DNA from 2 places in the Brevundimonas sp. RM1 genome. Region 1 is predicted to be linked to the other one. Evidence: riboswitches for the same ligand, from Rfam matches in the RefSeq annotation. Region 1 holds a riboswitch; the other holds the start of a gene.
What was found. Region 1 has a riboswitch for cobalamin ahead of ACU5AP_RS12250 (TonB-dependent receptor plug domain-containing protein). Riboswitches for the same ligand answer to the same signal wherever they lie in the genome.
Positions count from the first base shown of each region.

Region 1 (10,206 bases):
TCGCGCCGCAGACCAGCAGCAGCGCCCCCCCCCGCCACAACGGCGAGGCGGCGGCCAGCGCCTGCACGCCCCAGCCTGCGCCGCCTGCGACGGCGATCAGGGTCAGGACCGTGACGACGCCCAGAGCGCGGCGCGCGCCCTCCGGCTGCTCCGTCTTGTTCCAGCGCCGCTCCAGCACCGCGATCAGGGCGCCGATCCACGCCACCGGATGCGACAGGCGCCGGGGCCAGCCGACGACGCCCTCGACCAGCAGGGCGCCCGCGACGATCCAGGGCGTGGGCAGGCTGCTAACGGGCACGGCCGACCATCTCCAGCACCGGGCCGCGCGCGCCGTCCAGGGTGCGCGCCTCGACGCCGTACGCCGCCTTGAGCACTTCGGGCGACAGGGCCTCGGCCGGGGCGGCGTCGGCCAGCACGCGTCCCTCAGCCAGGACGATCACCCGATCCGCCACGCGCAGGGCGGCGTCTAGGTCGTGCAGGGTCAGGACGACGCCCCGCCCCTCTTCATCCGCCAGCCGCCGGAACAGGTCGCAGGCGTCCAGCACATGACCCGGATCAAGGCCCGCCAGCGGCTCGTCCGCCAGCAGCCATTGCGGCTCTCCGGCCAGGGCGCGGGCGATCAGGACGCGCGCCCGCTCGCCGCCCGACAGGGTCGAGACGACGCGGTCGGCGAAGGCGTCCACCCCTGCCACCGCCATGGCGCGGGCCACGGCGGCGCGGTCGTCCGCCCTCAAGCCCCAGGCGCCGACGTAAGGCGTGCGGCCCAGGCCGACGAAGGTGCGCCCCTCGACCGCCCAGGCGATCTCGGCGTTCTGGGGCAGGTAGGCGATGCGCCGTGATCGCGCGCGCGCAGGCAGGTCGCGCAATGCTCGGCCGTCCAGCGTCACCCGGCCCGCGTCGGGCGTCCGCAGCGCCGCCAGACAGTCCAGCAGCGTCGACTTGCCCGCCCCGTTCGGTCCGACGATCGCCGTCACCAGCCCCGGCGCGAAGGCCGCGTCGACGCCGTTCAGCACCGCCTTGTCGCCCAGTCGGACGGACAGGTTCTCCACGCTCAGGATGCTCATGCCAGCTTCCTTCTCATGCTGATAAGCAGGGCCAGGAAGAAGGGGCCGCCCAGGGCCGCCATAGCCACGCCCAGCTTGATCTCGGTCGAGGCGGGCGTCAGCCGCACCAGGATGTCCGCCGCCAGCGTCAACGCCGCCCCGCCCAGGGCCGAGGGCAGCAACAGGCCGCTGGGCCGGGCGCCGATCAGGGGCCGCAGCAGATGCGGCACGATCAGGCCGACGAAGCCGATCGACCCCGTCACCGCCACCGCCGAGCCGACCGCCAGGGCCGCGCCCAGCGCCAGCATCATGCGCCCGACATCCAGCCGCACGCCCAGCGACCGCGCCCCCGCCTCGCCCAGGGTCAGGGCGTCCAGCGTCCGGCCTTGGGTCAACAGCAGCAGGCACCCCAGGATCATGCCCGGCGCCGCCAACCTCAGTTCGACCACGCTGCGGTCAGCCAGCGACCCCATCAGCCAGTTGACGATCTCGTTCACCGCCCAGGGATTGGGCGCCAGGTTCAGCGCCAGGGCGACCCCCGCCCCCGCCATGGTCTGGATCACCACCCCGGCCAGGATGAAGGTGACGACGCTGCTGGTCGCCCCCGCCAGGGCCAGCAGCAGCAACACGCCGACCCCCGCCCCGATCATGGCCGCGACCGGCAGCACCCACGGCGCGCTGGCCGCCGCGCCCAGATAGAAGGTCAGCACCGCCCCCAACGCCGCCATGGTCGACACGCCCAGGATCGCCGGATCGGCCAGCGGGTTGCGGGTGTAGCCCTGCAACGCCGCCCCGGTCAGGCCCAGCACCGCCCCGACCATCAGGGCCAGCACCGTGCGCGGCAGGCGCAGCTCGAACAGGATGGCCCAGGCGGGATCGCCGCGCTGGCTCGCCCAATCGCTCCAGGGGATCCAGACGCGGCCGGCGCTCATGCTGGCGACGGACAGGGCGACGATCAGGAGCAGAAGTCCGATCATCACCAGAGGACGCGGCAGGGTCATGTCAGAGCCTCCAGCGCCGTACGGCGCGCGCGCGCCAGGGCGGCGGCGGTCTGGATCAGCACCGGCCCGCCGCAATAGAGCAGCTTCTCTTCCAGTTGCGCCTGCACCATCCGGCCGGACAGGGACTTCAGCGCCGGATGTCGCATGACCCGGTCGGCCCATGTGCGCGAGCCGCGCACCGGCACGCCGCTGAGCAGCACCTGCGGCGGGTCGGCCAGCAGGCGCTCGACCGGCACATTGCCCCATTTGCCCAGGCCATAACGGGCGGCGACGTTCTGAAACCCGGCGCGGGTCATCATCTCGTCCATCAAGGTGCCGCGCCCGGCGGCGAAACCGTTGGGCTGGTAGATCAGGGCCGTCAGCGGCGGCGATCCGGGCGGCGGGGCGGCGGCGGCGATGGCCGCCTCGATGCGCGCGATCAAGGCCTGGCCCCGCGCCGGACGGCCGACCAGGCGGGCGACCTCGCGCACCTGATCCAGGCTGGCGGCCACGCTGTCGGGCACCGAGAACAGCTCGGTCTGAATGTTCAGACGGCCCAGCGCATTGCGGGTGGCCAGGGCGCTGTGGCGGCTGGTCAGCACCAGATCGGGGCGCAGGGCGATGACCTCCTCCGCCGTCTCCCAGGTGAAGGGCAGGGTCTTGGCCACCTCGGAAATGGTCGAGCCGACCGGCTCGCGCGCATAGTGGCTGAGGGCGACGATCTGTCCCCGGTCGGCGACGTGGACCAGAACGGCGTCGAGGCAGGCGTTCAGCGACACCACGCGACGCGGCGCAGTGTTGGCCGCAGCCGGTCCGGCGACCAGCATGGCCCCCGCGCCCGCCAACGCCTGTCGCCGGGTCGCCCTCATCCGAAGGCCTCCAGCGCGCGTCGCAGTCGAGGGAAGTCGCGCTCGGCCGGAACGCCGAAGCGAAGGGCGTCGGGCGTATGGTCGAACGGCCGGGTCAGGATTCCCGCGCGGCACAGGTGCTGGAACCAGCGCGCGGCGTGGGGCGTGCGCGTCATGCGAAACAGACTGGTCCCGCCGATGATCTGAAACCCCGCCCGCGCCAGCAGGTCGTCCAGCCGGTCGGCCCGTTCGGCCAGGGCCGCCTCGGTCCGGCGCCGCCAGGCCTCGTCGGCGTAGGCGCCCAGCCCCAGCGCCAGGGCGTCGGCGCCGACCGGCCAGTCGCCCTGAAGCGCGCGCAATCGCCGGATCAGCTCGGGCGCCGCCAGCATGAAGCCCAGCCGCACCCCGGCCAGACCATAAAATTTGCCGAAGGAGCGCAGGACGATCAGCCCCGGCTCGGCCAGGTCCGACACGCTGTCGCCGGGCGCGCATTCGATGAAGGACTCGTCCGCCACCAGCCAGCGCCCCGCCTTGGAGCGCGCCCGCGCCATGGCGATCAAATCGGTCCGCCGGATCAGGCGGCCGTCGGGATTGTTCGGATTGACGACGACCAGCACGCCCGCCTGCGAGGCCGCCGCCTGATCGGGCGCGATCAGACGCGTCGCCACGCCCGCCGCCCGCCAGGCCTCGGCGTGGGCGCCGTAGGTCGGGCCGACGATCTCGACCGCCCGCACGCCCAGCAATAGGGGCAGAAGACGGATCGCCGCCTCGGCCCCCGCGACCGCCGCCGTCCGCTCGGGCGCAGCGCCGAAGGCGGCTGCGGCGACCGTCTCCAACGCCGCCAGGGCGGCGGGATCGGGCAGGCGGTTCAGCGCCTCCTCCGACGCACGCGCCCCCCGCCACGGCTCGGGATTGATCCCCGTGGACAGGTCCAGCCAGGGCTGCGGCGCGTCGGGATAGGCGGCGGCGGCCGTCATCAGGCCGCCGCCGTGCCGGGTCGCCGTCGTCAGGAACGCGGCGTCCTTCATCGCATCAGAACCGGACGCGAACGCCGCCGAACACGCCACGTCCCGGCGCGCCGTAGTTCAGGACCGTCTGATAGTCCTCGTCGAAGGCGTTCTCGATCCGGCCGTAGACTTCCAGATGATCGTCGATCGGATAGGAGGCACGGATATCGACCAGGGTGTAGGCGTCGACCTTCACCGTGTTGGCGGCGTCATTGAAGGTTTCGCCGACGTAACGAACCCCCACGCCCGTCTTTAGGCCGAATGCCCAAGCGTAATCGACGTGCAAATTGCCCATGTGTTCGGGACGGCGCGTCAGGCGCTTGCCATTATGCTTAGGATCGGCGGCTTTGACCGCTTCAGCGTCTGTCCAAGTGTAGTTGGCCGAAACGGTCAGTCGATCACCCACCGCCCATCGCCCGGCGGCTTCGATCCCTTGCGCCTCCGTACGAACGATGTTGCCATAGAAACCGCCCCGAGACACGCCGTTGACCGCGCACAACGGGGACGTATAGGTCCAGCAATCAAAATAACCGATTTCGTTGTCGTTCTGCCGGTTGAAGTAGGTCAGCGAGACTACTGCGTCCTGGAATAAACGTTGCTCGACGCCGACTTCCCAGCTCTCGGATTCTTCGGGCTGAAGCGTCAGGTTGCCGTACTCGCTGTACAACTCATACAGCCCCGGCGCGCGGGAGCCCTGGCCCCAGCTGGCGCGGACCACCGTATCGCCCTCGTTCAGGGCCCAGGCCGCCGCGACCTGGCCCAGCAGGTTGTCGCCATATTGCGCATGATCGTCATAGCGCAGGCCGCCGGTCAGGGTCAGGCCGTCCAGCACCGTCCACTGCACCTGGCCATAGGCGCTGTTCAGCTCGGCCTCGCCGCGACCGAAGGCCGGGTTCGGGTTCCAGTCGCCGGGCGAGCGGGTCTTCATCTCCGACTTCTCGTGCTCCAGGCCGAAGGTCGCGTTCAGGGCCTCGGTGAAGGCGAAGGCGCCCTGATATTCCCAGCGGCGGTTCTGGCCCTCGGCGTCGAAGGTCAGGGTCTGGACCTTGTTGTCCGGGTTGAAGTTGCGGCGATCGGTGTCGGTGTGGGCGTAGCCGATGCGGTTGCGGAACCGGCCGTCCAGCAGGTCGAAGTTCAGACCGGCGTAGGCGACCAGCTCCTGGGTCTTGCCGTATTCGCGGCTGTCGCCGTTGAAGGCGTCGAAGTCGTTGCGGCCGCTGGACCAGACCGAGCGCAGGTCCAGCGAAACAGCGTCCGTCACCTTGACGTTCAGGCGGCCCGACAGACCGGTGTTGGCATAGCCGTCGTCCTCGGTCCCCTTGGCGAAGGCCGAGAAGCCGTCGGTGTCATAGCGGCTGGCGGCCAGACGCCAGCTCAGGCGCTCGTTGGCCCCGCCGACGCCGCCCCGGAAATAGGTCGTGCCGCGCGCGCCGGCCTCGGCGTCGAGGCTGCCTTGCAGGGCTTCGGTCGGTTCGGCGGTGACGATGTTGACCACGCCGCCGATGGCCTGGCTGCCCCACAGGGTCGACTGGGCGCCGCGCAGCACCTCGATGCGCGCGGTGTCGCCGACCAGCAGATTGCCGAAGTTGAAGCCCCCCTGGGTCGAGGACGGGTCGTTCAGCTTGACCCCGTCGATCAGGACGACGGTGTGCTGGCTCTCGGCGCCGCGGATGTTGACGCCCGTCGAGGTGCCCGGCCCGCCGTTGCGGGTGAAGCTGACGCCCGGCGTCTGGGCCAGAAGTTCGGCCACGACCGGAGTCTGGCGCGCCTCGAGGGCGGCCTGGGTCAGGACGGTGACCGAGGCGCCGACGCGCTCGATCGGCTGGGCCGAGCGGTTGGCGGTGACGACCACGTCCTCGACGGCGGTGGCGCCGGCGCGGCCCGCCACGTCGGGGGCGGCGGCCTGCTGGTCTAGGACTTCTGCGGCGAAGGCGGGGGCGGCGGCCAGAAGGCTGGCGGCGGCCAGGGTAGCGAAGGCGGTCCGGTTCATTCCGGTTCTCCATATGACGACGCCGCGCCGGACCGCCCGCCGCCCGGATGAGCGAAGGCGGCCGCTGACGCGGCTGGTTTACGACTGTCGTCACACGAGTTGCCTCGACCGCCCGGCACATCCCGACCGCGCGGAGAACGACGGCGACAGGCAGGTCTCCTGGCTCGCGGGTCAAGGCCGGTGCGCGTCGCCTTCCCAGAAGTCGTTCAGGCCGTGGCCTTCCGGACCGCCAGTGGCGTATGACGCGCGGGCTAGCCGCTTACAGTTGCGGGAACAGCCGGAGTTTCACACTCCGTTCCCTTTCAATCCCCTTTCGGGGAACCTGACGCGACCGTGGCAGTAGGACCGCGCGCCGTTCAGGTCAACCGGAGAGACGACGCATGACCCTGACCCTGGTTCTCGGCGGCGCCCGCTCCGGCAAGAGCGGCTACGCACAGCGACAGGCCGAACAGGCCGCCGAGGCGACGGGCCGCCCGCCCGTCTTCATCGCCACCGCCGAGGCCTTCGACGACGAGATGCGCGACCGCATCGCCCGCCATCAGGCCGAGCGCGGCCAGGGCTGGCGCCAGGTCGAGGCGCCGCTGAACCTGGCCGAAGCCGTGCGCGCCCTGTCGGCTAAGGACGTGGCGGTGGTCGACTGCCTGACGCTGTGGCTCAGCAATCAGATGCTGGCCGAGCGCGACCTGGCCGCCGCCGTCGACGACCTGGCCCAAGCCCTGGCCGCCTGCCCCGCCACGCTGTGGGTGGTCAGCAACGAAGTCGGCTGGTCGCTGGTGCCCGACAACCCGCTGGGCCGCCGCTTCCGCGACGAGGCCGGCCGCCTGAACCAGCGCATCGCCGCCGTCGCCGATACGGCCTGCCTGATCGTGGCGGGAATGCGCCTGCCGCTGGAGCGGATCTGACCGGAACCGCCTAAGGCTCCAGCTCGATGTCCCAGTAGAGGTAGTCGAGCCAGCTCTGGTGCAGGAAGTGGGGCGGGAAACGCCGCCCCGCCTGCTGAAGCTGCCAGGCGCTGGGCTGGTGGGCGGTGCGGCGCAGAGGCATCTGGGCCTGACCGGGCGTGCGGCCGCCCTTGCGCAGGTTGCAGGGACCGCAGGCGGCGACGATGTTCTGCCACGTCGTGCGCCCGCCGCGCGAGCGGGGGATGACGTGATCGAAGGTCAGATCCTGGGACGAGCCCGGCTCGCCGCAATACTGGCAGGCGAAACCGTCGCGCAGGAAGACGTTGAAACGGGTGAAGGCCGGCTTGCGGTCCTGATCCACATAGGACTTCAGGCAGACCACGCTGGGCAGTTGCATCTCCAGCGAAGGACTGCGCACGACCTTGTCATAGGTGGCGACCACGTCGACGCGATCCTGCCACACGGCCTTGACCACCTCTTCCCACGGCCACAGCGACAAGGGGAAATAGGACAAGGGCCTGAAATCGGCGTTCAGCACCAGGGCTGGAAAGCCGGACGGCGGGCGGGACAGGACCTGCATCAGGCCCTCCCGCTCATACGGGGGGTTATCGACGCGACAGGACTGAAGACACGTCTCCTTCCTTGGTCTGATGCGAAAACCCTACGCCTGATTCCCCCGCATCGCCATGACGGATACGACGCGTTTTCGTGACGCCCCCGTTCGTGACGCCCCCGTCAGAAGACCTCGACCAGTTCGAACCGCTCACACACGAGCGGCATGTCCGGCGCGAACACGCCCTCGCGCTCGAAATAGGTCTGATGGCCCTCGCGCCAGTATTGGGCCGACAGGTCGCCTTCGCCCTCGGCTCGCATGAAGTCCTCGTCGACCTGATCGAAAGCCAGGATACGGACCTCGGTCGTGCGGATCACGCAGGTCGGACGACCGCCCCCGTCGAGGATGACGCTGAGGTCGCCCACAGCCGGCATCACGTCCGCCTGACAGGAGACCAGGGAGGAACAGGTGGCGCGCTTGCGTCCGTCCAGCACCAAGGCCAGCAGTTCATCAGCCAAGCCGGGGTTGTCGCCAAACGCCCACCGGGGCACGGCGGCATAGATGTTGGGAAGATCGGTCATGGAGAACTCAACAACGGGTTGCGGCGCCAGGACAGGCGGCGAACTTGTTCATGAAGGCGGCCACATCAACGGCGCTCCGCTACACAGCCCTGACCAGGTCGTCGAAGCGAAGCGCCAGTAGAAAATCGCCGTCAGAAGACCTCGACCAGCTCGAATCGTTCGCAGACCACCTTCATGCCCGGCGCCCAGGTGCCTTCGCGTCGGTAATAGGCCTCATGCGCGTCGCGCCACCATTCGTAGGTCAGGTCGCCCTCTCCCTCGGCGCGGGCGAAGTCCTCGCTGACCTGCTCGAAAGGCATGATCTCGACCTCGGTCGTGCGGATCGCACAGCGAGGAGCGCCGGCGCCGTCGAGGATGACGCTGATCTCTCCCACGGTCGGCATGATGTCGGCCTCGCATGACGCCAGCGACGAACAGGTCGCGCGCTTGCCGCCCGCCAGCACCAGGGCCAGCAATTCATCGGCCAGTTCGGGGCTGTCGCCAAAGGGCCAACGGGGCGCGGCCGCATAGGCGGGGGGAATATCGTTCATCTGCATTCTCGTCAGTTGGATTCAATATCGCGAAGCGGCGGTCGGGAAGGCGGGCAGGCTCCAGCCCCACTTCAGGGCGCCGGCGCGCACGCCGAACCCGGCCACGACGGCCACCGCCACGGCGGGCCATGTGGGCAGGCTCACGGCCTTCAGGCCGACGAACAGGGCCGCCGACACCAGGGCGGCGGTGATGTTCAGTTCGCGCCGCAGCAGGATGGAGGGCTGGTGCGCCAGCACGTCGCGCACGATGCCGCCGAAGCAGGCCGTCAGCACGCCCATGACGATGCAGATCAGCGGCGTCACGCCATAGGAGGCCGCCTTGGCCGCCCCCATGACGCCATAGGCCGCCAGCCCGACCGCATCCAGCCACAGCAGGGCGCGGAAACGCCACGACCGCGCGCCCAGCATCCAGAAGCCGACGGCCGCCACCATGCAGACGGCGACATAGCGCCAGTCCTGCACCCAGAAGACCGGCGCTCCGATCAGCAGGTCGCGCAGGGTGCCGCCGCCCATGCCGGTCACGGCGGCGAAGAAGGCGAAGGTCAGGACGTCATGCTTCTCGCGCGCGGCGGCCAGGGCCCCGGTGGCGGCGAACACGGCCACGCCCGCGAAATCCAGCAACGGCAGAACCGCAGCCGGACGAACCAGGTCTGCGCCCGCGATCGGCTCCAACATCGTCATCATCCCCAGGGCGCCGCGCGGCGCCGTCTTCGGGGTCGCCCCCAGCCTTCATCAATGCCGAAGGCTAGAGGCCTTCGTCCAGCGCGATCTCGCCGCGCCGAACGCCACCATACCACCCCCAGAGCAAATGCGCCGCCACCGCGCGATGCGGGCGCCAGATCTCGGCGCGGGCATAGGCCTGTTTCTCGTTCGGACGGGCCTCGGCGCGGTCGGCCCAACGCATGGCTTCCTGAAGCGCCACGTCGCCGCCGGGAAAAACGTCCCCTCGCCCCTCGCAGAACATCAGGAAGGTCTCGGCCGTCCACTTGCCCACCCCCTTGATGGTGACCAGGGCGGCGATAGCCTCGGCGTCGTCCAGCCGCTCCAGATGATCGAAGTCGATGTGGCCCTCCGCATGGGCGCGGGCGATCTCATGGCCGTATTTCGCCTTCTGCCCCGACAGGCCGAAGGTGCGCAGCGTCTCTACATCGCGCGCCAGCACGGCCTCGGGCGTCACCTGACCGTCCAGCCCCTCCACCACCCGCTTCCAGATCGAGGCCGCCGCCGCCACCGACACCTGCTGCTCCACGATCATGCGGAACAGGCCCTCATAGCCGCCGGTCCGCAGCCGCCATTCGAACACGGGCGTCGAGGCGTGCGCGCGCGCCAGCGCCGGATCGGCGGCGGCCAGGGCCTCACGGGCGGCGGCGACGGAGGCGGGAGACGGAGCAAGGGCCATGAGGCCATGCTAGCCTTCCGCCTCATCCCTCGAAAAGAGACGTTCGCCGCACGGTTCTGACCGCGGCCGGAAACCGCTAGTCTGGCGCCATGTTCACCACCCGCTTCGCCCCTTCCCCCACCGGCCGCCTGCATAAGGGGCACGCCTTTTCGGCCCTGACGGCGTGGCGGGCGGCGAAGGCGGCGGGCGGGCGCTTCGTGCTGCGGATCGAGGATATCGACCCAACGCGGTGCCGACCGGAATTCGAGGCAGGCATCTATGAAGACCTGGCCTGGTTGGGGCTGGACTGGGAGACGCCGGTGCGGCGCCAGTCCGATCACCTGGCCGACTACGCCGCCGTGGTCGAGGCGCTGGACCGGCGCGGCCTGCTCTA
Region 1 covers NZ_JBRERY010000013.1:50,355-60,560, reverse strand. The annotation lists gene cbiB (adenosylcobinamide-phosphate synthase CbiB) at 1-298, opposite strand, end outside; gene ACU5AP_RS12270 (ABC transporter ATP-binding protein) at 288-1,064, opposite strand; gene ACU5AP_RS12265 (FecCD family ABC transporter permease) at 1,061-2,044, opposite strand; gene ACU5AP_RS12260 (ABC transporter substrate-binding protein) at 2,041-2,892, opposite strand; gene cobD (threonine-phosphate decarboxylase CobD) at 2,889-3,899, opposite strand; gene ACU5AP_RS12250 (TonB-dependent receptor plug domain-containing protein) at 3,904-5,868, opposite strand; cobalamin riboswitch at 6,001-6,209, opposite strand; gene cobU (bifunctional adenosylcobinamide kinase/adenosylcobinamide-phosphate guanylyltransferase) at 6,249-6,770, shown strand; gene ACU5AP_RS12240 (HNH endonuclease) at 6,781-7,353, opposite strand; gene ACU5AP_RS12235 (ASCH domain-containing protein) at 7,506-7,904, opposite strand; gene ACU5AP_RS12230 (ASCH domain-containing protein) at 8,036-8,434, opposite strand; gene ACU5AP_RS12225 (trimeric intracellular cation channel family protein) at 8,456-9,118, opposite strand; gene ACU5AP_RS12220 (DNA-3-methyladenine glycosylase family protein) at 9,180-9,833, opposite strand; gene gluQRS (tRNA glutamyl-Q(34) synthetase GluQRS) at 9,923-10,206, shown strand, end outside.

Region 2 (10,206 bases), on a different contig from region 1:
GGACCTGCATCGCCTTCGATCGCGGGTTTCGCCGGAGCTCCCATGTCGTCATCCTTCGCCGCCCCGTCCAAAGCGCCCCTGAAGGTCGCCGTCGTGGGGTCGGGCGTGGCCGCCCTGTCCTCGGCCTGGCTGCTGTCCCAGAGGCACAGGGTCACGCTCTATGAAAAGGCCGAACGGCTGGGCGGCCATTCCAATACGGTGACGGCCGGAACGCCGCAGGGCGAGGTTCCTGTCGATACGGGCTTCATCTGCTTCAACGACGCTACCTATCCCAATCTGATCGCCCTGTTCGAGCATCTCGGGATTGCGACACGGGCGACCGACATGTCCTTCGCCGTGTCCTTGGATCAGGGGCGGTTCGAATACGCCGCGCCGGGCCTGTTCGCTCAACGGCGCAATCTGCTGCGGCCGCGCTTCTGGTCCATGCTAAGCGAGATCCTGCGGTTCTATCGGCAGGCGCCGGAGGATCTGTCCGAGCTGACCGATCCCCAACTGACGCTGGGCGACTATCTGAAGCGACAGGGGTTCAGCGAAGCCTTCCGCGACGATCATCTGCTGCCGATGGCGGCGGCCATCTGGTCCTCGCCCGCGCACGCCTTGATGGACTATCCGGCCGAGGCCTTCATCCGCTTCTGCGGCAACCACGGTCTGCTGAAGCTGGTCGGTCGCCCCCTTTGGCGTACGGTGGAGGGCGGCAGCCGGGTCTATGTCGAGAGGCTGGCGCGGGCGATTCCCGACATTCGTCTGGATCGCGGCGTGACGGCGGTGCGGCGCTCCGGCGAGGGCGTCGTCGTCCATGACAGCCAGGGCGGCGTCGAACGGTTCGACCATGTGGTCATCGGCGCCCATGCGGACCAGGCCCTGGCCATGCTGGCCGAGCCGACGCCGCGCGAACGAGAGGTGCTGGGGGTTTTCCGCTACAGCCGCAACTTGACCGTGCTGCATACGGACCAGAGCCTGATGCCGCGTCGTCGTCGCGCCTGGGCCAGTTGGAACTACATCGGGGCCGACGACGGCCTGTGCGTCACCTACTGGATGAACCGGCTCCAGGGGCTTGGGGGGCAAAACCTGTTCGTCACCCTGAATCCGCCGCGTCCGCCGCGTCCGGACACCCTGCTGCGCAGCGAACTGTACGAGCACCCCATCTTCAACCCCGCCGCCATTCAGGCCCAGAAGCAGTTGTGGAGCCTGCAGGGGCAGGGCGGCGTCTGGTTCTGCGGCGCCCATTTCGGCGCGGGCTTTCATGAGGACGGCCTGCAGTCCGGCCTCGCCGTGGCCGAACAGCTGGGCGGGGTGCGGCGGCCCTGGACGGTCCGGAACGAGAGCGGGCGCATCCATCTGCCGCCCGTGCCCAACCTATTGGAGGCGGCGGCGTGACCCAGGCCTCGGCCCTGTATCGCGGCGGCGTCACGCACAGGCGGCTGCGGCCGCGCGATCACCGCCTGAACTATCGCGTCTTCTGGCTGCTGCTGGACCTGGCTGAGATCGACGGCCTGGATCGGCGGCTGCGCCTGTTCTCGCGCAATCGCTTCAACCTGCTGTCCTTTCACGATCGGGACCACGGCGACGGTTCGGGCGCGGCCCTGCGGCCTCAGATCGAGGCCTGGCTGGAGCGGGCCGGGGTCGCGCTGGAGGGCGGGCCGATACGCCTGCTGACCATGCCGCGCGTGCTGGGCTATGTCTTCAATCCCATCAGCCTCTTTTATTGCCATCGGGCCGACGGCCGTCTGGCGGCGGTGGTCTATGAAGTGACCAGCACCTTCGGCGTGCGCCACGCCTATGTCATCCCCGTCCCGGTCGAGGACCAGGCGGCGGGCCTGATCCGGCAGGGCGCGGCCAAGGCCCTGTATGTCTCGCCCTTCATGGGGATGGAGATGGACTATGAATTTCGCGGCCATGCGCCGGGCGAGCGTCTGGACCTGACCATCGATGGCGTCGACTCGGGCGGCGTGCTGATCACGGCCGCCATGTCGGGCGAGCGCCATGACCTGACCGACGCCGATCTGCTGTCAGCGGCGGTCGCCCTGCCGTTCCTGACGCTCAAGGTCGTGGCTGCGATTCATTGGGAGGCGCTGAAACTCTGGCTGAAGCGGGTTCCTCTGACCCGTCAGCCGTCGCCCGCCTGGGAGCCTGTGACGATTCAAAAACAAGCGCGGGAGAGCCGTCTTGGCCGGTGAGTTCTCGCGTCCCGTCATCCTGTGGTTTCGGCGCGATCTCCGGCTGACGGACAATCCGGCGCTGACGGCCGCGATCGCGACCGGACGGCCGATTTTGCCGGTCTACATCCTGGACGAGAGCGGAGAGGGGCGTCGTCTCGGCGCCGCCTCCCTGTGGTGGTTGGACAAGTCGCTGCGGGCGCTCGATGCGGCGCTGAGCGGACGCGGGGGGCGGCTCATCCTGCGGCGCGGCGACAGCGAGGCCGAACTGCGCCGTCTGATCGACGAGACGGGCGCGGACGGGGTCTTCATGAACCGGCGCTTCGAACCGGACGCCTTCGCCCGGGACGCCGACATCGCCCATGCCCTGAAGGCCGAAGGCGTCGACAGCCACGGCTTCAACGGCGGTCTGCTGGTGCGTCCCGGCGCCGTGCTGACGGGTGAAGGGAAGCCCTATCGGGTCTTCACCCCCTTCCTGAAGGCGCTGTTGCAAGTCGTGCCTGAAAAGCCGGCGACGCCCGCGCCCGAGAGTTTGACCACGCCCGAGGGACCGGCCGGCGACGATCTCGACGCATGGGGACTGCATCCCTCGGCGCCCGACTGGTCAGGCGGCTTCGACTGGACGCCGGGCGAGGCGGGGGCCGCGGCAGCCCTGTCCGCCTTTATCGACGGCGGCCTGGCGGACTATGCCGCGGGGCGGGACGTGCCGGGGCGTCACGGAACGTCGCGCCTGTCGCCGCACCTGCACTGGGGCGAGATCAGTCCGCGCGGCGTGGTTCGGGCCGTTCGCGCCGCCGCCGTCGAAGGGCGTGTCGCCTCCGTCCAGGCTGACAAGTTCGTCGCCGAGATAGGCTGGCGAGAGTTCTCGGCCCATTTGCTGCATCACTTCCCCTACGTGACCGAGCGGGCCTTCCGGCCCGAGTTCGACGCCATGCCCTGGCGCACCGATCCCGAGCGGCTGCAGGCGTGGAAGAGAGGGCGGACCGGCTATCCCCTGGTCGATGCGGGGATGCGGGAGCTGTGGGCGACCGGCTGGATGCACAACCGCGTGCGGATGGTGGTCGCCTCCTTCCTGATCAAGCATCTGCTGATCGACTGGCGCGAGGGCGAGGCCTGGTTCTGGGACACGCTGGTGGACGCGGATCTGGCCAGCAATGTGCAGAATTGGCAGTGGGTCGCCGGTTCCGGCGCCGACGCCGCTCCCTATTTCCGCATCTTCAACCCTGTGGCCCAGGGCGAGAAGTTCGATCCTGTCGGCCGTTATGTCCGTCGCTGGGTTCCTGAACTTCGCGCCTTGCCGGACCGCTGGCTGCACGCGCCATGGACGGCGCCGGGCGCTGTTCTGGCCGAGGCGAGCATCAGTCTGGGGCGCGACTATCCACGTCCGATCGTGGATCATGGCGACGCGCGGGCGCGGGCCCTGGAGGCGCTGAAGGCGGTCTCGGGACGACGCGTGGATGACGAGGCGCTATGACGCCGTTACGCAAGAGGCTTGTGACGCCATGACCACGACCTTCTACGGCGACCGGCGGGAAAAGACATCGGCCCCTGTGCTCGACCTGCTGCTGCGGCTGTTGTCCTCGAACTGGACCTGGGGGCGGCTGACCCTGGTGCTGCCCGACGGCTCGAGCCGACAGCTGACCGGCCGATCGCCGGGGCATTCGGCCGTTCTGGTCACCCGCGATCCGCGCTTCGCCGCCCGGGTGCTGAAGAGCGGCGACATCGGTTTCGCCGAGGGCTATATGGCGGGGGAGTGGGATACGCCGGACCTGGCGGTTCTGCTGGAGACCCTGGTCAACAACTATGACCACATCAGGCGCCTGTTCGACGGCAATCCCCTGATGAACGCGGTCAACTGGCTGGGCCATAGGCTGAACCGCAACAGTCGTCGCGGATCGCGCCGCAACATCCACGCCCACTATGATCTGGGCAACGCCTTCTATTCGGCGTGGCTGGACCCTTCCATGACCTATTCCGCGGCGCGGTTTGAGCGGCCGGGGCAGTCGCTGCAGGAGGCCCAGCGGGCGAAATACGCCGCCCTGGCGCGCCTCATGGATCTGCAGCCGGGTCACAGCGTGCTGGAGATCGGCTGCGGCTGGGGCGGTTTCGCCGAGTTCGCGGCGCGCGAGGTCGGCGCCGTCGTCACCGGCGTGACCATCTCGCGCGAGCAGCACGACTACGCCCGCCGTCGGATGTTCGAGGCGGGGCTGGCCGAGCGCGCGGACATTCGCCTGATCGACTATCGCGACGTTCAGGGACGCTTCGATCGCGTCGCCTCCATCGAGATGTTCGAGGCCGTGGGGCGTGAATACTGGCCGACCTACTTCCAGAAAGTTCATGACGTCCTGAAGCCCGGCGGACGCGCCGGACTGCAGATCATCACCATTCAGGACGATCTGTTCGACGAGTATGACGCCCGCACCGACTTCATCCAGAAGTACGTGTTCCCCGGCGGTTCGCTGCCCTCGGAGGCCAGGATGGCGCCCGTGGTCGAGAGCGCCGGACTGAACCGGACGGCCGTGGAACGCTTCGGCGGGGACTACGCCGACACCCTGGCCGAATGGATGCGCCGGTTCGACGCCGCATGGACGGAGATCCGCCAGGACGGCCAGGCGTTCGATGACCGGTTTCGCCGTCTCTGGCGCTTCTACCTGGCCTATTGCGAGGCGGGTTTTCGTTCGGGGCGCACCGACGTGATCCAGATCGCCCTGGATCGGACTTTCTGATCCGCCATGAGTCATGGAGCTTACGAGAACCTCGAACGACCTTTCCTGCTTGTTTAGTTTCATAATGATATAAACATATCTTTATATTGATATTGACTCTGGACTAGGGCGTGTCATCTTCACCGCGTCGTGGTTCTGCGCGTCGCCTGCGGGCGAGGCGGAGCTAAGAGGGAAGCCGGTGAGACCTTGGTCGAGGCCGGCGCTGCCCCCGCAACTGTGAGCGGCGAGCCGATAGTCCATTTCGTGTCACTGAGGGTTCGCTCTCGGGAAGGCCGGACCGGAGGCGATGACCCGTGAGCCAGGAGACCTGCCCCGACAGATAACGTCCTCCGGCGGGGTGTCCGGTCAGGCCGCATGAGCGCCGCGACGGGACGATTCCGAGCGCAGGCGGTCGCGCGTCCCTGTCCGCTGTCTCGCCACAGCATCAACGGCAGAGACCATGGCGAGCAGCGAATTCACCTTCAGCATCAAGCGCACCGCGCTCGACGAGAATTATGTTCCCGCTGAAAACACGCGGATCACGACCAACTTCGCCAACCTGGCCAGGGGCGAGAGCCGCCAGGAGAACCTGCGCAACACCCTGAGGATGATCGACAACCGGTTCAACTCCCTGGCGCACTGGGGCAACCCCAAGGGGGATCGCTACGCCGTCGAACTCACGATCATCTCCGTCGAAATGAGCGTCTCGCCAAGCGAGGGCGCCGACGCCTTCCCGCTGATTGAAATCCTTCAGACGATGGTCATCGACAGAAACACCGGTGAGCGGATCGACGGGATCATCGGCAACAACTTTTCCTCCTACGTCCGCGACTACGACTTCAGCGTGGTTCTGCCGGAGCACATGAAGAACCACCCCGGCGCCGGCGCGCCGGACGGGTTCGGCGACCTGCATGGAAAGCTGTTCAAGCATTTCCTGAATTCGGGCGCCTATCGGGATAATTTCGGCAAGCCGCCTGTCATCTGTCTGAGCGTGTCGAGCAACAAGACCTACCATCGGGCCGGCGATGAGCACGCCGTGCTGGGTCTTGAGTACGAGAATGACGCGTTCTCGCCGACCGATCAGTATTTCGCGAAAATGGGGATGAAGGTGCGCTACTTCATGCCCAAGGGCAGCGTGGCGCCCTTCGCCTTCTACCACGTGGGCGATCTGACGGCGGACTACACCGACCTGGAGCTGGTCAGCACGATCAGCACCATGGAGACCTTCCAGAAGATCTATCGTCCCGAGATCTACAACGCCAATTCGCCGGCGACCGAGCAGTACCAGCCCAGCCTGAAGTGTCAGGACTATTCGCTGACCCGCATCGTCTACGATCGCGAGGAGCGCAGCCGCCTGGCCGTCGAGCAGGGCAGGTTCGTCGAAGAGCGTTTCATCAAGCCGTACCGCGACGTCCTCGACCAGTGGTCCGCCAGCTTCGTCGCCTGATCAGCCTCTCCATACAAAGTCATCCGTCATGAAAACCCTGTTGCCCACCTCGACCGCCGGCAGCCTGCCCAAACCCGTCTGGCTGGCTCAGCCCGAGACCCTATGGTCGCCCTGGAAGCTGGAGGGCGAGGAACTGGTCGAGGCCAAGCGGGACGCCCTGCGTCTGTCGCTGGACGATCAGCGCCGGGCCGGCATCGACATCGTCAGCGACGGCGAACAGACCCGCCAGCATTTCGTCACCACCTTCATCGAACATCTGGACGGCGTGGACTTCGAGACGCGCAAGACCATGCGCATCCGCAACCGCTATGACGCCAGCGTGCCGGTGATCGTGGGCGCCGTCAGCCGTCAGAAGCCGGTCTTCGTCGAAGACGCCGAATACCTGCGCCAGCAGACAGATCAGCCGATCAAATGGGCCCTGCCGGGGCCGATGACGATGATCGACACCCTTTATGACGACCACTACGGCAGCCGCGAGAAACTGGCCTGGGAATTCGCGAAAATCCTCAATGAAGAGGCGCGGGAGCTGGAAGCCGCAGGCGTTGACATCATCCAGTTCGACGAGCCCGCCTTCAACGTCTTCTTCGATAAGGTGAACGACTGGGGCGTGGCGATGCTGGAGAAGGCGGTCGAAGGGCTGAAGTGCGAGACGGCCGTCCACATCTGTTACGGCTACGGCATCAAGGCCAACACCGAATGGAAGAAGACCCTGGGGTCGGAATGGCGGCAGTATGAGGAGGCCTTCCCCAAGCTGCAGACATCCAGCATCGACATCATTTCACTGGAGGCCCAGAATTCGCGCGTGCCGATGGACCTGATCGAGCTGATCCGGGGCAAGAAGGTGATGGTCGGCGCCATCGACGTGGCGACCGACACGATTGAGACGCCGGATGAGGTCGCAGACACCCTGCGCAAGGCGCTTCAGTTCGTGGACGCCGACAAGCTTTATCCCGCCACCAACTGCGGCATGGCCCCTCTGTCTCGCCGGGTCGCCAACGGCAAGCTGAAAGCCCTGGGCGCCGGCGCCGAGATCATCCGGAAAGAGCTTTCGGCCTGAACGACATCAGCGAAGCGGCCGAGGTGCGTCAGCTCTTCGGTCGCGCGACGGCGGTCAATGGTCTTGCCGGGTATCAGTGGGCGTGGGGCCTGCGTCGCCAGTTCATCAGGTGGGCGGCGCTCAGCAGCAGGCCGCCGGCGACGGTGATCGGCGTCTCGGCCTCGTGCGTCGGCCATTCGGCGGCGGCCAGGAACAGCAGGGCGACGCCGACGGCGCCAAGGCCGATCAGGGGCCAGGCGCGACGGCCGTCCGGCGCAGGGCGAGTCAGCGTCCAGGCGGCGATGGGCGCGGCGGTCAGGGCGAAGGCCCAGTGCGCCCAGGGAGCCTCGGCGAATAACCCCAGAACCGGCAACAGGCCCGCGACCAGAGGCAGGGCCAGGCAATGGATCATGCAGAGGCCGGACAGGCCGATGGCGGCGGCGTCTCCCCAGGCTTGGGCGCGGGTAGTCATGGGCGGTCCTTTCGGGGGAGGGGCGGCCGCGGCGTCGCGATGACGCCGCGGCCAGGCGGGGGAGGAGGAGAGGGAAGGGCGGTCAGAAGCGGGCGCGGAATCCCAGGACGAGATTGCGGCCGCGCAACGGGGCCAGATGGCTGATGAAGGAGGCGTGGTTCAGCGCCTTCTCGTCCAGCAGATTGGTCCCGCGCAGGAAGACCTGGCCGTTGATGTCGGCGATCGTCGGGACGTCATAGGCCAAGGTGGCGTTGACCATGTCGTAGCCGGGCGTCTTGCGCTCGAAGGCGGCGATGCGGTCCTGCGTGAAGACGTGGACGTATTCCAGATTGCCCGACCAGGCGCCCTGATAGAAGTCGCCGCGCGCGCCCAGTCGGCCAGCGGGAATGCGCGGCAGGTCGCCCCCGTCGCCCTTCAACTCGGCGCGGACGTAGTCGCCGAACACCGTGGCTGACAGGCCGGGCCGGAAGTCGTGGGTGATCTGGCCCTCGATCCCGGCGAAGCGGGCGTCGGCCTGGGTGTAGCGGATCAGGCGGAAGTCCTCGAACTGATCCAGCGTCCGCGCATAGACGTAGCCGTCGTAATCATAGCGATACAGGCTCGCGGCGAAGGTCGTGGCCCCCTCGATCTTCTTCAGGCCCAGTTCGATCGAGACGGCCGTTTCGACGTCCAGATCGGGATCGCCGATCTCATAGGTGTTGGTGGCCAGGTGGACGCCGCGCGCATACAGCTCCTGCGCCGTCGGCGCGCGCTGCGAACGGGCCAGGGCCACGCTGGCGATGTAGCCGGGCGTGAAGGTCCAACTGGCCGCGCCGGAGATGGAGAAGGGCTTGTGCTCGGCGTCGGGTCGTCCGCGCGCACGGGCGTCCTGCCATTCCTGGCGCAGGGCGCCTTCGAAGCGCCAGTCGCCGGCGACGTATTCCTCGACCAGGAACAGGGCGTGGTTCTCGGTCCGGCTTTCGGGGATGAAGGACTCGGCGCCGACGGCGGCGAAGTCGCTGCGCGAGGTCTGGGCGCCGATGACGCCGCGCACTCCGCCGATGGCGGCATGCTGCACCTCGATGCGGGCGTCATGGCCTTCGTTGGTGAAGGTGGTGGCGATCTCGCCGTCGTCGATCTCGTCATGGCGATAGTCGGTGAAGCCGCCGCGGAAGCGGATGCGCTCGATCCCGGCGAACGGATTCTGGATCTCGCCGCGCACGTCCACGCGCTTGCTGATCAGGTCGACGATCGGGACATGGTCGTGATCGGGGTCATGGTCATGATCGTGGCCATGGTCGCCGTCGCCGTGGTCGTGGCCGCCGCAATGCAGCTTGGAGCCGTGCGGGTGGCAGGACTCGTACTCGTGGCTGTGGCCGGGCAGGCCGTATTCGCTGCGCTGCTCCGTATAGGCGGCGCCCAGATGGCCGCGCGAACCGATCCATGACAGGCCCAGAGTCGCGGTCGAACTGCGGTTAAACGATCCGTCCAGCGTGGCCTCGTCGAAGTTCGGAACCTCGTAGTCGTCGGTGCGGCGACCGGCGGCCTCGACGCGGATGGCGAAGGAGCCGGCCCCGGCGGTCAGGCCGATCACGCCGGCCTCCTCATTATCCGCCGTGCCCAGGCGGAACTCGGCGACGCCTTCGCCGCCGTTTTCGGGAACGCGCGTGGGGATCTTCCTGTCGATCAGATTGACCGCGCCGCCGATGGCGCCGCCGCCGTAGAGCAGGGCGGACGGGCCGCGCAGGATCTCGACGCCCTCCAGCAGCAGAGGCTCGCCGCCGACCGCGTGGTCGGGCGAGACCTCGGAGGCGTCCATCAGGGCCGAGCCGTCGCTGAGAACCTTGACGCGGGGCGCGGTCTGGCCGCGGATCACCGGACGGCTGGCCCCGCCGCCGAAGGTGTCGGAGTTGACGCCCGGCAGGCCGGTCAGCGTCTCGCCCAGGGTCGATTGTCGGCGCTGGATCAGTTCGTCGCCGCGCAGCACCGCCACATTGGACACCACGTCCCTGCCGGATCGACCCAGGGCGTCGGCCGTCACCACCACATCCTCGACGCGCGTCGAGGCCGGGCCCGATTGCGGCAGGGCGTTCGCCCAGGCCGCCGTCGATACGGCTGAAAAACTCGCGGCCGCGAGCAGGATCGATCGTGTGTGCATGACATCCCCGTTCATGAAGAAGGTTGCTATTATGTTATATCATAACACTACACAAGTGAGTGCGGGCGGAGATCGAAACGAGGGCGGCGGCCCCCTCGCAGAGGCGGGCGGCCGTCTGCGTCGGGATGCACGCTCGGCGAAGCGCGCGCCCTTCGGCCGTGCCGGGCGATCATGACCCTGTCTCTTGGGCTGGCGTTCGCTTGGGCGCCGTCGACAAGGAATCGACGACTGGGACGAAACGTGATGAGCCGCG
Region 2 covers NZ_JBRERY010000005.1:2,764-12,969, forward strand. The annotation lists gene ACU5AP_RS06715 (NAD(P)/FAD-dependent oxidoreductase) at 43-1,377, shown strand; gene ACU5AP_RS06720 (DUF1365 domain-containing protein) at 1,374-2,177, shown strand; gene ACU5AP_RS06725 (cryptochrome/photolyase family protein) at 2,167-3,630, shown strand; gene ACU5AP_RS06730 (class I SAM-dependent methyltransferase) at 3,659-4,882, shown strand; cobalamin riboswitch at 4,996-5,211, shown strand; gene ACU5AP_RS06735 (DUF1852 domain-containing protein) at 5,322-6,308, shown strand; gene ACU5AP_RS06740 (methionine synthase) at 6,337-7,365, shown strand; gene ACU5AP_RS06745 (MerC domain-containing protein) at 7,439-7,816, opposite strand; gene ACU5AP_RS06750 (TonB-dependent receptor domain-containing protein) at 7,899-9,953, opposite strand.
Region 2: another riboswitch for cobalamin. It lies ahead of ACU5AP_RS06735 (DUF1852 domain-containing protein); the one in region 1 lies ahead of ACU5AP_RS12250 (TonB-dependent receptor plug domain-containing protein).